Regions from separate parts of the Undibacterium sp. 14-3-2 genome, predicted to be linked through region 2. Evidence: predicted binding sites of a transcription regulator. Region 2 holds the regulator's gene; the other holds the start of a gene.
What was found. Region 2 encodes LexA, which represses DNA repair genes until DNA is damaged. Its sites were predicted from a motif close to ACTGTATNNNNATACAGT; they were not measured.
Positions count from the first base shown of each region.

Region 1: a site for LexA is predicted at 4,242-4,259, ahead of recA (recombinase RecA). Genes of this name have one in related genera too.

Region 1 is NZ_JAENGS010000001.1:955,738-962,228, reverse strand. It holds gene sucD (succinate--CoA ligase subunit alpha) at 1-602, opposite strand, end outside; gene sucC (ADP-forming succinate--CoA ligase subunit beta) at 621-1,802, opposite strand; gene Undi14_RS04305 (DUF2889 domain-containing protein) at 1,833-2,414, opposite strand; gene recX (recombination regulator RecX) at 2,593-3,045, opposite strand; gene recA (recombinase RecA) at 3,129-4,172, opposite strand; gene Undi14_RS04290 (methyl-accepting chemotaxis protein) at 4,331-5,971, opposite strand.
Region 2 is NZ_JAENGS010000007.1:130,459-136,949, forward strand. It holds gene lon (endopeptidase La) at 1-1,806, shown strand, start outside; gene lexA (transcriptional repressor LexA) at 1,911-2,567, opposite strand; gene rpsF (30S ribosomal protein S6) at 2,801-3,169, shown strand; gene priB (primosomal replication protein N) at 3,222-3,503, shown strand; gene rpsR (30S ribosomal protein S18) at 3,513-3,797, shown strand; gene rplI (50S ribosomal protein L9) at 3,824-4,276, shown strand; gene Undi14_RS15575 (replicative DNA helicase) at 4,442-5,830, shown strand; gene Undi14_RS15580 (DUF47 domain-containing protein) at 5,954-6,491, shown strand, end outside.

The DNA.
Region 1 (6,491 bases), on a different contig from region 2:
TTGAACATCTTCATGATGTCGATATGTTTCAAACCGTTGATAGGATCGCCACCGATACCAACTGCAGAAGACTGACCCAGACCCAGTGCTGTCAATTGACCAACAGCTTCGTATGTCAACGTACCTGAACGGGAAACAACGCCGATACGACCTTTACGGTGAATATGACCTGGCATAATACCAATCTTGATTTCGTCTGGTGTGATCAGCCCTGGGCAGTTAGGGCCGAGCAATTTTGTTTTGCTGCCAGCTTTTGCCATGCGGTCTTTCAACATCATCATGTCGCGGACAGGGATACCTTCAGTGATACAGATCGCCAAATCGAGATCCGCTTCTACAGCTTCCCAGATCGCTGCTGCTGCACCTGCTGGTGGAACATAGATCACAGAAACAGTTGCGCCTGTTGCTGCCTTCGCTTCGGAAACATTCGCAAAAATTGGAATGCCTTCGAAATCTTCACCAGCTTTCTTAGGATTTACGCCCGCAACGAAACAGTTTTTACCGTTTGCGTAATCGCGGCACATACGTGTATGGAACTGGCCAGTTTTACCAGTAATACCTTGGGTAATAACTTTAGTGTCTTTATTAATCAGGATGGACATAGTGATTCCTTGCGATAATTAAGCTTGAGCAGCAGCGGCAACAACCTTCTGCGCTGCTTCTTCCATCGTGTCTGCAGAAATGATAGGCAGACCAGAGTCAGCCAACATCTTCTTACCGATATCTTCGTTTGTACCTTTCATGCGTACAACCAAAGGCACTTGCAATGACACTGCTTTAGACGCGGTAATCACGCCTTCTGCAATCACGTCACAACGCATAATGCCGCCGAAGATGTTGACCAGGATCGCTTTCAAACCTGGGTTTTTCAACATGATCTTGAAGGCTTCAGTGACTTTTTCTGCTGTCGCGCCACCACCTACGTCGAGGAAATTAGCTGGCTCACCGCCGAACAATTTGATGGTATCCATTGTTGCCATCGCCAGACCTGCACCGTTGACCAAGCAACCGATATTGCCGTCGAGTGAGATATAAGCCAAGTCAAATTTAGACGCTTCGATTTCCGCTGGATCTTCTTCATCCAGATCGCGGTAAGCAACGATTTCAGGTTGGCGGAACAAAGAGTTCGCGTCAAAGTTAAATTTCGCATCGAGAGCGATAACTTTGCCTGAGCCAGTCAGGATCAAAGGATTGATTTCAGCCAGGGAGCAATCAGTTTCCATGAAAGCTTTGTACAAGCCTTTTAACTGTACACGCGCGTCAGCGATAGAGCCTTCTGGCACGCCGATTTTGCGGGAGATGTCATCGGCTTCAGCATCTTGCAGACCGTTAGTTGGATCGATAGCGATAGAGTGAATCAACTCTGGATGTTTCTCTGCAACTTCTTCGATGTCCATACCGCCTTCAGACGATGCCATCAATACAACGCGTTGGCTGATACGGTCAGTCACCATACTGACGTACAGTTCTTTCGCGATATCGGCACCTTCTTCGATCAACAAGCGACGAACTTTTTGACCTTCAGGGCCAGTCTGATGTGTCACCAGTTGCATACCCATGATCGCATCAGCGTATTCACGCACTTGCTCCAGAGATTTTGCGACTTTCACGCCACCACCTTTACCGCGGCCACCCGCGTGGATTTGCGCCTTGACTACCCAGACTGGCCCGCCCAGAGTTTCAGCCGCTTTAACGGCTTCTTCAACAGACATGCATGGGATACCGCGTGGTACGGTCACTCCGAATTTACGGAGGATTTCTTTACCCTGATACTCATGAATTTTCATACGACTTCCCTTCAGACACTGAGGTATAAATAATTAAAAAACAAACTAGCTGGGTGATTTTGCGTTAGGCACAGATTTCGCCCAACGCGGGTAATACTGAACGACAGCCGGACCATCCAAACGCAAAGCGTGGCAACGGTCAAGCTGAAAAGGTTGTTGAGATTCGGTTGAGCTACTGGCGCCATCGCGAGTGTCAATAACATCGCCGGCAAAAGCCTGGATCGCAGCGGTTGGAAGTACTAAAGCAAGTTCCGTTAAATGAGAGCAGCCATTAACACCTGACAAGCGCTCTTTGACTCCCTGACGAAATTGCTGCATCAGATTGAGTCCAATAAGCTTTTTATAGTCAGCTTCTATCACTTCACAATAACCAGGATAAGGAACTGCCGCTGACAGCGCCTGCGCATTGACAATGGTCAATTGCAGGTCAATCGTTACACGTAATTGAAGATCGTGCAAAGCCATACCCTCCGGCCGGACGCCGGACGCAAGCGTAATATCACGGGTCTTATGATCAGTGATACGCGCGTCAAGATCCCATAATCCATCGTCCCGGGCGAACGCGGATATGCTGATCGCACGCGTATGCTTCAACGTGCGTTGTATATTGGGAGTAGATAAGGACATCATGCCTTTTAAGCGGCTTACTTTAAATTAGCCACAATTGCGTGTCGCTACCGCAGCTTCTACGGTAGCAGCCGCTCCTGCGGCGCTGCAAAAAACCTGCGGATTCTAGCACAGCTAATTAAGCAACTCGTATCTCGCATCATTTTTTTTTGCATGACGAAACCGTGATTTACTTTTGCTAATCATTGGCTGAACGTCCCGTCTTCAGGGCAAGTTGTATGGACTTACCGGAAAAACCTCTTTGTTGTAAAAACCTACTTTGCTTGAGGCGTTCATTTTGATTCAACGGCGGGTGGGGAAATTTGCGGAGCAATACCTCAACTGCTCTGGATGTCTCTGACTCTGCTAATTCGGATTTAATCCGATCCATTTCTATGGCATCTACGTTGTGACTTTGCAACTCCGCCAGAATACGATGATTCCCAAAACGCCCCGAACGTCTGTTGACCAACGAATCTGAAAATCTTTCTGTAGATAGAAAATTATTTTCTTCAAGCCAGTCAAGAATGGCATCGACATCATCCCCATCTTCTGCGTGTGAAGATAATTTTCTGAATAATTCGGCGCGACTGTGCTCACGCATAGATAAATACCTGAGTGCCCTGCCTTTAAGACTTAATTTTTGTTTCATCACGATTAAAAAAGCCGATAAACCCATTAAAAGAGGGCTTATCGGCTGTTGTTCTATCCTGAATCGATTACCGGTAAGTATCGTTAAACTGCGTCAGAGCTGATCGCAGGCAACAAAGGTACGCCAAGATGTTCACGTACCTTATTTTCGATCTCATGCGCAAGCTGCGGACGTTCTTTCAGGAAATTACGGGCATTATCTTTGCCTTGACCAATGCGCTCGCCATTGTAGCTGTACCACGCACCGGCTTTTTCAATGATTTTAGCATCCGCACCCAAATCAAGAATTTCTCCTTCACGAGACGTTCCTTCTCCATACAAAATATCAAAATGTGCTTCTTTGAATGGCGGCGCAACCTTATTTTTGACAACTTTGACTTTAGTTTCATTACCGATCACTTCATCGCCAGCCTTAATAGAACCGGTACGGCGGATATCCAGCCTTACGGAAGCGTAAAACTTCAAGGCATTGCCACCAGTCGTCGTTTCCGGGCTGCCAAACATAACGCCAATTTTCATACGAATCTGATTAATGAAAATCACCAGCGTATTCGTCCGTTTAATACTACCGGTAAGCTTACGTAAAGCTTGGGACATTAAACGAGCCTGCAAGCCTGGCAAAGAATCACCCATGTCGCCTTCGATTTCAGCACGTGGTGTCAATGCCGCAACTGAGTCAATTACGACCAGATCGACACTCCCAGAACGAACCAGCGCATCCGTGATTTCCAGCGCTTGCTCACCTGTGTCCGGCTGAGAAATCAGCAGATCATTTAAATTCACACCCAGTTTCTGAGCGTAACCTACGTCTAATGCATGCTCAGCATCAATAAATGCGCAAGTACCGCCAATCTTTTGCATCTCAGCGATCGCTTGCAGAGTCAAAGTGGTTTTACCTGAAGATTCCGGGCCATAAATTTCAACTACACGCCCGCGTGGCAGGCCACCAACACCTAAGGCGATATCCAGACCGAGCGAACCAGTGGAAACAACCTGCACTTCTTCCACCACAGCGCCATCAGCCATACGCATGACCGATCCCTTACCAAATTGCTTCTCGATTTGCGCCAATGCTGCGGCGAGCGCCTTGCTCTTTTCTGAGCTGTTTTCAGGTTTCTTATCGTCCATACATTCTTTCATTCAATAAGCAGCGGGTGGAAAGTCAAACCGCAATTAATATTAACTGCGCTTGACAGCACTGTATAAAAAAACAGTGATTTATGCAAGCGGGATTTTTATTTTATGTACATATCATTGACCAGCACCGATACCCGCTGTCCAATATGTCATTGCCCGCTCAGATATGTAGTATGCGGATGCGGATGCGGATGCGTGCCGGCAGCAGCATTTTTTGCAGCTCTTTTCATGGTTTGCTGATGATCTCCCTGATTTAGCCGGAAGACGCTGACTACGTTGGACAAATTCGCGGCCTGTTCTTGTAAGCTTTGCGCTGCAGCTGCGGCCTGCTCTACAAGTGCGGCATTTTGCTGCGTCGTGTTGTCCATTTGAATGATGGCTTGATTCACTTGCTGGATACCTGCCGATTGTTCTTTGCTGGCGTTGTTGATTTCACTCATGATGCCGGTAACATGCTTAACGCGGTCGACAATTTCTGTCATCATTGCTCCGGCCTGATCAACCAGTTTCGTTCCCTGATTCACTTTATCAACCGAGTCATCTATCAGTTGTTTGATTTCCTTCGCCGCGCTGGCGGAACGCTGCGCCAGATTACGGACTTCCGACGCTACTACAGCAAATCCTCGCCCTTGCTCACCCGCCCGCGCAGCCTCCACAGCCGCATTGAGTGCAAGGATATTCGTTTGAAAAGCAATGCCATCAATGACCGCAATAATATCGACAATTTTTTTCGATGATGTGCTGATATCGCCCATCGTGCCAACGACTTGCGAGACAACCGTACCCCCCTGAATCGCTGCATCTGCCGCTGCATGTACGAGTTGATTTGCGTCATGTGCGTTCTGCGAATTCTGCTGCATCGTGCTGGTCAGCTCCTCCATTGACGATGCGGTTTCCTCAAGTGATCCCGCCTGGGATTCTGTTCTGGAGGACAGATCCATATTCCCGCTGGCAATTTCGGTAGAAGCAGTGACGATGGTATCCGTGCTATCTCGAACCTCGGCCACAATTTTCCGCAAACCTTCGTTCATATCTTTTAATGCCATCACCAACTGACCTGTCTCATCGCTGGAATCAATACGAATATCACTCGTCAGATCACCATCTGCCACACGGCGTGCAAGCACTACTGCTGAATTTAATGGCCGGGTGATACCTATGGTCAGATACCATGCACAAAAACTACCTATCAGCAAAAACAAGACGATCAGAGTCGTAATAAGAATGCGGCTGCTAGCCGCAATGGCATCGACTTCCTTACTGAGATGATCCACCTCTTCCTTCTGAAAATTAAGATAATCGAGTAAGGCTTTTTGAAATGCGTCAGACATTGGTATGAATTTTTCAAACAGTTTATTCATCTCCTCTGTCTGGCCTTCTTTTTTGGCCTTTAAAATCTGGTCTCTGGTGATGACGTAGGACTTACGTACAACAACGATATTTTCCAGAAGTTGTTTTTCGTCAGGCGTATCGACGTTACTTTCCAGGTATTTTTGAATTTCATTATTTCGTGTGGTTGACGTCTTAACGTCCGCAGAAAAAAAATCGCCTAATGATTCATCAGAACTTTTAACAACCGCCAAAGTACGCTTTAAGCCCGCAACCGTCACCCTGTACCACTCCTCTGTTAAGCGCTCTTTTTTTAAAGGCTCCTGCATCATCGCCCTCGTACTACTCGCCACCTCGTTCAGTCGCCAAAGACCTATGCATGAAGATATGGTTGCCAATAAAAGTACTATCCCAAAACCAAAACCGAGTCGCGTACCGATAGGCAGATCTTTAATTTTCATCTTATCCTCACAAGTTAACTGAGCAGAGCGAAACTGGTTACAAAAGCTGATGACTGAGCAGATCACAACGGCAACAGGCATACTGTCATTGCTCATATTACGCCTTGATATCGCTATAAAAAACTAATACGTGCAAACATCAAACAAACGTCTGTTCTTCCTGTGTATTTTTACGACAAGCCATACGAAACAATGACACTTTTATTTCATACAACTAGCGTAACGGATAACGAGAAGTCAAAACTCACTCCATTGGGAAAAATCAAATTAACAATAAAGCTGTGTGAGGAAGTTCAGTTTCAGACTGAGAGTGAAATGCAAGGCTGCCAGTACCCGGCAACAGAAACAGCGCAGACTATTCAGAAGCGTTTCTGTTCCCAAAAGTAGCTAAACAATTTGGAAGTGTTGAAAAGAATTTGATGCATCAGACTGGCCGCGTTGATGCATCGCAAAATTGACGGCCAATCTGAAAAAAAAGAGGTACAAGCGCAGTATTACGAATTACAAAAAAAGAGAAAAC
Region 2 (6,491 bases):
CTTGAAGGCGAGCTCGATATCTTGCAGGTGGAAAAACGTATCCGTGGTCGCGTGAAGCGTCAGATGGAGAAATCGCAGCGTGAGTACTATCTGAACGAACAAGTGAAAGCGATTCAGAAAGAGCTGGGCGAAGGCGAAGAGGGTGCAGATATCGATGAACTTGAGAAAAAAATCATTGCTGCCAAAATGCCGAAAGAAGCTCGCGACAAGGCTCTTAATGAGTTGAAAAAACTCAAAATGATGTCACCGATGTCTGCAGAGGCAACAGTTGTCAGAAATTATATTGATACTATTGTTGGTTTGCCTTGGAAGAAAAAATCCAAAGTAAATAATGATCTGACGAACGCTGAGAAGGTTCTGGAGGATGAGCATTACGGTTTAGATAAGGTTAAAGAGCGCATTCTCGAGTATCTTGCTGTTCAGCAACGCGTAGATAAGTTAAAAGCTCCGATTCTGTGTCTGGTTGGACCTCCGGGTGTAGGTAAAACGTCTCTCGGTCAGTCGATTGCCCGGGCAACAAATCGCAAGTTCGTTCGCATGGCGCTTGGTGGTGTGCGTGACGAGGCAGAGATTCGTGGACATCGTCGCACTTACATAGGCTCTATGCCTGGAAAAATTTTGCAGAGCCTGGCCAAGGTCGGTGTTCGCAACCCTCTTTTTTTGTTGGATGAAGTCGATAAAATGGGGGCGGATTTCCGTGGCGATCCTTCGTCCGCATTGCTGGAGGTGCTTGATCCTGAACAAAATCATACGTTCTCGGATCACTACATTGAAGTCGATTTTGATCTGTCTGACGTGATGTTTGTCGCGACATCTAATTCGTACAATATTCCGCCTGCTTTACTGGATAGGATGGAAGTGATTCGTCTTTCTGGTTACACAGAGGATGAAAAAACCAGCATTGCTCAGCGTTATTTGTTGCAAAAGCAAATTAAAAATAACGGCCTGAAAGAAACTGAAATCACGGTCGCAGAAAGTGCGATCAGAGACATTATTCGCTATTACACAAGGGAAGCTGGCGTTCGTTCGCTGGAGCGCGAAATTTCCAAGATATGTCGTAAAGTCGTCAAAATGCTTTTGCTGAAGAAGAGTGAGAAAAAAGCGACGATTACCTCCAAAAATCTGGATAAATATTTGGGTGTACGCCGTTACGATTTTGGCGTTGCGGTCAAGGATAATCAAATTGGTCAGGTAGTTGGTCTTGCATGGACGGAAGTTGGCGGCGATCTTTTGACTATCGAGGCTGTTTCTATGCCCGGCAAAGGCGGTGTTATCCGCACTGGGACCTTAGGAGATGTCATGAAGGAGTCGATCGAAGCTGCCCGCACGGTTGTGCGTAGCCGGGCTCAGCGCTTGGGCATTAAGGCTGATGTCTTTGAGAAGAGTGATATTCACATTCACGTACCTGAAGGGGCGACACCTAAAGACGGTCCTTCTGCTGGTATTGCAATGACGACTGCTTTGGTATCTGTGTTCACCGGGATTCCTGTGCGGGCAGATGTTGCGATGACAGGTGAGATCACTTTGCGCGGCGAGGTATTGCCAATTGGTGGTTTGAAAGAGAAGTTGCTGGCAGCGCATCGCGGCGGAATTAAAACTGTTTTAATTCCGGAGGAGAACGCAAAGGATCTGGCTGAAATCCCGGACAATGTAAAAAATAAACTGGAAATTATCCCGGTGCGTTGGATAGACAAGGTATTGGAAATCGCTTTGGAGCGTCAGCCGCAGCCTTTGGTTGATGCGGAAATTCCCGTTGCTGCTGGATCAAGTGAGCCTTCTGCTGATCTTGCTGTCGTGAAGCATTAATGTTGTATGGATAAAAAAACGCCCGAATTTTCGGGCGTTTTTTTTATTTAGATTTTATCTAAGCGTCATTGATAGCAATATATTTTCGTTTGATTTTCTTAGTATCAGATCCAATTTCGCATCAGCCCGACAGCCAGTCCTTCCAGTGAGAAATTTTCCTCGTTTTCATTTACTTTGATAATTGAGTAGTCAGGATTCTCAGGAATTAATTCAACAGAATTTCCGGTTTTTTTATAGCGCTTGACAGTCACATCATCGCCAAGCCTGGCAACAATAATTTGCCCATTTCTTGCAGTATCAGTCTTCTTTACTGCTAACAGATCGCCATCGAGTATGCCTGCGTCACGCATAGACATGCCGCGAACCTTGAGAAGAAAATCTGGCTTGGCAGAAAATAGTGCAGGGTCTACTTGGTAGCTGGTTTCAATGTGTTCTGATGCGAGTATTGGCGATCCGGCCGCAACTCGCCCGATTAGTGGCAGGTTTATCTGAGAAAAAACAGATTGTGATGACGCCAGTTGTTGACCTGTGATGTGACTTGATAATTCTGACTCCAGCAGGCGTATGCCGCGCGATGTTCCGGGCGCTATTTCAATCACGCCCTTTCTTGCGAGTGCCTGCAGGTGCTCTTCCGCTGCGTTGGTGGAGCGAAAGCCCAGCTCAGCCGCTATTTCAGCGCGGGTCGGCGGGAAGCCTGTATTTTGAATGGCATCTTTGATTAAATTCAGGATCTGCTCTTGTCGGGCTGTCAGCTTAAGCATTTTGTGTGAACGTAGATCATTACGCTGTATATAAAAACAGTCTGTATTTTTATACAGTGCGCTCTGAAGTGCAAGGAAATTTTGTGGCTATGTGCAATCTAATACCATCGGATTAGCTCTGTACTGAATTGATTGAATAAAACGGAAAAGTGCGTTATGATCGTCGGCTTTCCTCTTCCTGCACTCGTCTTGACGCCGAGGCAGGCTATTTTTATTGTCCACAAGGAGAATATATGCGTCATTATGAAATCGTATTTATTGTACATCCCGATCAAAGCGAGCAAGTTCCTGCAATGATCGAACGTTACAAAGCTAGCGTTGTTGCACGTGGTGGTCAGGTTCACCGCGTTGAAGACTGGGGCCGTCGTCAATTGGCTTACATGATTCAAAAATTGGCTAAAGCACATTATGTTTGCATGAACATTGAGTGCGATGCAGAAACATTGCTTGAGCTGGAAACAGCATTCAAATTCAATGATGCCGTTCTGCGTCACCTGACAGTCAAAATGAAAAAAGCTGAAACAGCACCATCTCCAATGATGAAAGCTGTTCAAAAAGAAGACGCGGCTAAAGCACAGCGCGTTGAAGCACCAGCTGCTTAATTCATTTGATTTGAAAAAGGTCGTATAAAAAACAGTGAATCAACTGACAGTGATGGCTCGTATCATAGAGAAATCAGCGATACGTTACACGCCAGCTGGGATACCAATAGCATCAGCAATATTGATGCACAGTTCGCAGCAGGTGGAAGCCGGAACGGGGCGATTGGTTGAATTTGAAATTTCCGCACAAGCTGCAGGTGAAATTTCAGGAAAATTCTCCGAACTGCCTTTAGATGTTGAGATTGCATTCACGGGTTTTTTAGCACGCAAAAATCGCAACAGCAAAAGTCTGGTATTTCATATCAATGAAATACGGGCAAATTTACTAGATTAGGAGCCACAAATGGCATTCGGTAAAAAATTTGATAAAAGCAAATTGAAGCAAAAGCGTCAACAACAAAACCCTTTGTTCAAACGCAAAAAATTCTGCCGCTTCACAGCAGCACATGTAGAAAAAGTTGATTACAAAGATATCGACACATTGAAAGATTTCGTGCAAGAAAACGGCAAAATTATGCCTGCACGTCTGACTGGTACTAAAGCACTGTACCAACGTCAAGTTGATACAGCGATCAAGCGCGCACGCTACTTAGCGTTGTTGCCTTACACTGATCTGCACACAGCGTAATTGACGACAGGTATTAGGAGAAAAATATGCAAGTTATTCTGATGGATAAAGTCGTTAATCTCGGCAATCTTGGTGATGTAGTTCGTGTTAAAGATGGTTATGCACGTAACTTTTTGATTCCACAACGCATGGCTCGCCGTGCGACTGCAGCCGCAATCGCTGAATTTGAAGCGAAACGTGCTGAGCTGGAAAAAGCAGCAGCAGCAAAATTGGCTGTAGCTCAGGCTCAAGGCGAGAAACTGGAAGGTTCTACAGTTCAGATTTCACAAAAATCTGGTGTTGATGGTCGTTTGTTCGGCTCAGTAACTAATTTTGACATCGCTGAAGCGTTGGCTAAAGTTGGTTTCACTGTTGAAAAAGCACAAGTTCGTCTGCCACAAGGTCCGTTGAAAACGGCAGGTGATCACGCTGTTTCCGTTGCACTGCATACTGACGTTGTAGTTAACGTGAATGTATCAGTTGTTGGTGAACACGCATAATTAGCTGTCAGCTAGATATAAAAAAAGCCGGGGTTTCCCCGGCTTTTTTTATGGTAAGCGTAAAATTATATAAACAATTTTGTTTATTGATGTTTATTGTTCACACCGTACTTTGTCGCCTTTAGTCGTTATTTGTAATTTGATTTAGCAGGTATAATGCGCGCCATGAAAGCCGCTACTGATCCACAACTTGATGCGATTCGCGTCCCCCCCCATTCCATTGAGGCAGAGCAATCTGTCCTTGGTGGCCTCTTGCTCGATAACGCCGCTTGGGATCGTATTGCCGACTTTATCGGCGAGGAAGATTTTTATCGTTATGATCACAGAATTATTTTTCAGTGCATTGTAAAACTGATTAATTCTTCAAGGCCAGCAGACGTCATTACTGTTTACGAGGCCTTGAATGGCATGGGAAAGGCCGAAGACGCAGGTGGTTTGACTTACCTGAATGCGCTGGCGCAAAACACACCTTCGGCTGCAAATATTCGCCGCTACGCTGAAATTGTCCGCGATCGTGGTGTGTTGCGCAAACTGATCACGGTTTCAGATGAAATTGCTGGCAGTGCTTTCAACCCTCAGGGTAAAGAAGTCAAGCAAATGCTGGATGAGGCAGAGTCCAAAATTTTTGCGATTGCTGAAGAGGGGGCGCGCGGAGCGCAGGGTTTTCAGGCAATTCAGCCTTTGTTGACGCAGGTTGTAGAACGTATCGATGAGTTATACAACCGTGATAACCAGAACGATATCACCGGTGTTCCAACTGGATTCGTTGATCTGGATAAGATGACTTCTGGTTTGCAGCCAGGCGATCTGATTATCGTTGCTGGTCGTCCATCTATGGGTAAAACGGCGTTTTCACTCAATATCGGCGAAAACGTCGCAATTGACAGCGGCCTGCCGGTGGCGGTGTTTTCAATGGAGATGGGCGGCGCACAGTTAGCGATGCGTATGCTTGGTTCTGTTGGGCGACTGGATCAGAGCCGTTTGCGCGTTGGTAAGTTGAGCGACGAAGATTGGCCTCGGTTGACGCATGCCATTCAAAAAATGAATGACGCGCAGTTATACATAGATGAAACTCCGGCGCTGAGTTCTATCGAATTGCGTGCGCGTTCGCGACGTTTGGCCCGTCAGTGTGGCAAGCTTGGTTTGATTATCGTCGATTACCTGCAGTTGATGTCGGCGAATTCTGCGGGTGAAAACAGGGCAACCGAAATTTCAGAGATTTCACGAAATCTTAAAGGCCTCGCAAAAGAGTTAAATTGTCCGGTCATTGCACTTTCTCAGTTAAATCGTTCGCTGGAGCAGCGCCCGAATAAGCGGCCTGTGATGTCAGATTTGCGTGAGTCGGGAGCGATTGAACAGGATGCCGACGTGATTATGTTTATTTACCGGGATCAGGTTTACAACCCAGACTCTCCCGATAAAGGTACTGCCGAAATTATTATCGGTAAGCAGCGTAACGGTCCAATTGGCAGCGTGCGACTGACTTTCCTTGGTGAATATACCAAGTTTGATAATTACGTCGGTTCGTTGTCGGTGTATGGCGATAATGAGTAATGCAGAATAATTTTTACCCAGTGAGTACATTTCACTAAATGTCTTTCTTCAGTTTGTCAGGTGTAATTAGCTTGTGCCCTGACAAAAATATTCCAATTTGTTTCAAATTTCAGTGAGAAAAAAATGTTTGGACGCCTGATGCCTACGGAAGGCAAATTCTTTGAATTATTTAATCAGCATGCAGATCTGTGTGTTAAAGGATCAAAAGAAATGCTTGCCTTGATGACCAATTTTGATGATCTTGAAAGCAGGGTGCATGCGATCGAGAGCATCGAAAAGCAAGCAGATACAGTGACTCACAATACAATAGAGTTGCTGCATAAAACGTTTATTACGCCACTTGACCGCGATGATATTCATAAGCTGATTACGCGTATGGATGACATACTTGATTTGCAGGAAGACGCTGCGCAGACCATTTCGCTCTACGATATCCGTGAAATTACACCTGAAGCAAAGCGACTGGCTGAGTTGTGCCTGGCCTGTGCGGAAAAGGTTAAAGCGGCCGTTGCCTTGTTGCATAACATGAATAATTCACGCGAGATTCTGACGATTTGTGAAGAGATTGATCGTCTGGAATCGGATGCTGATCACGTAATGCGTGCTGCGATGTCGAAGCTGTTCCGCGATGAGCCGGATGTTCGCAATCTGATTAAATTGA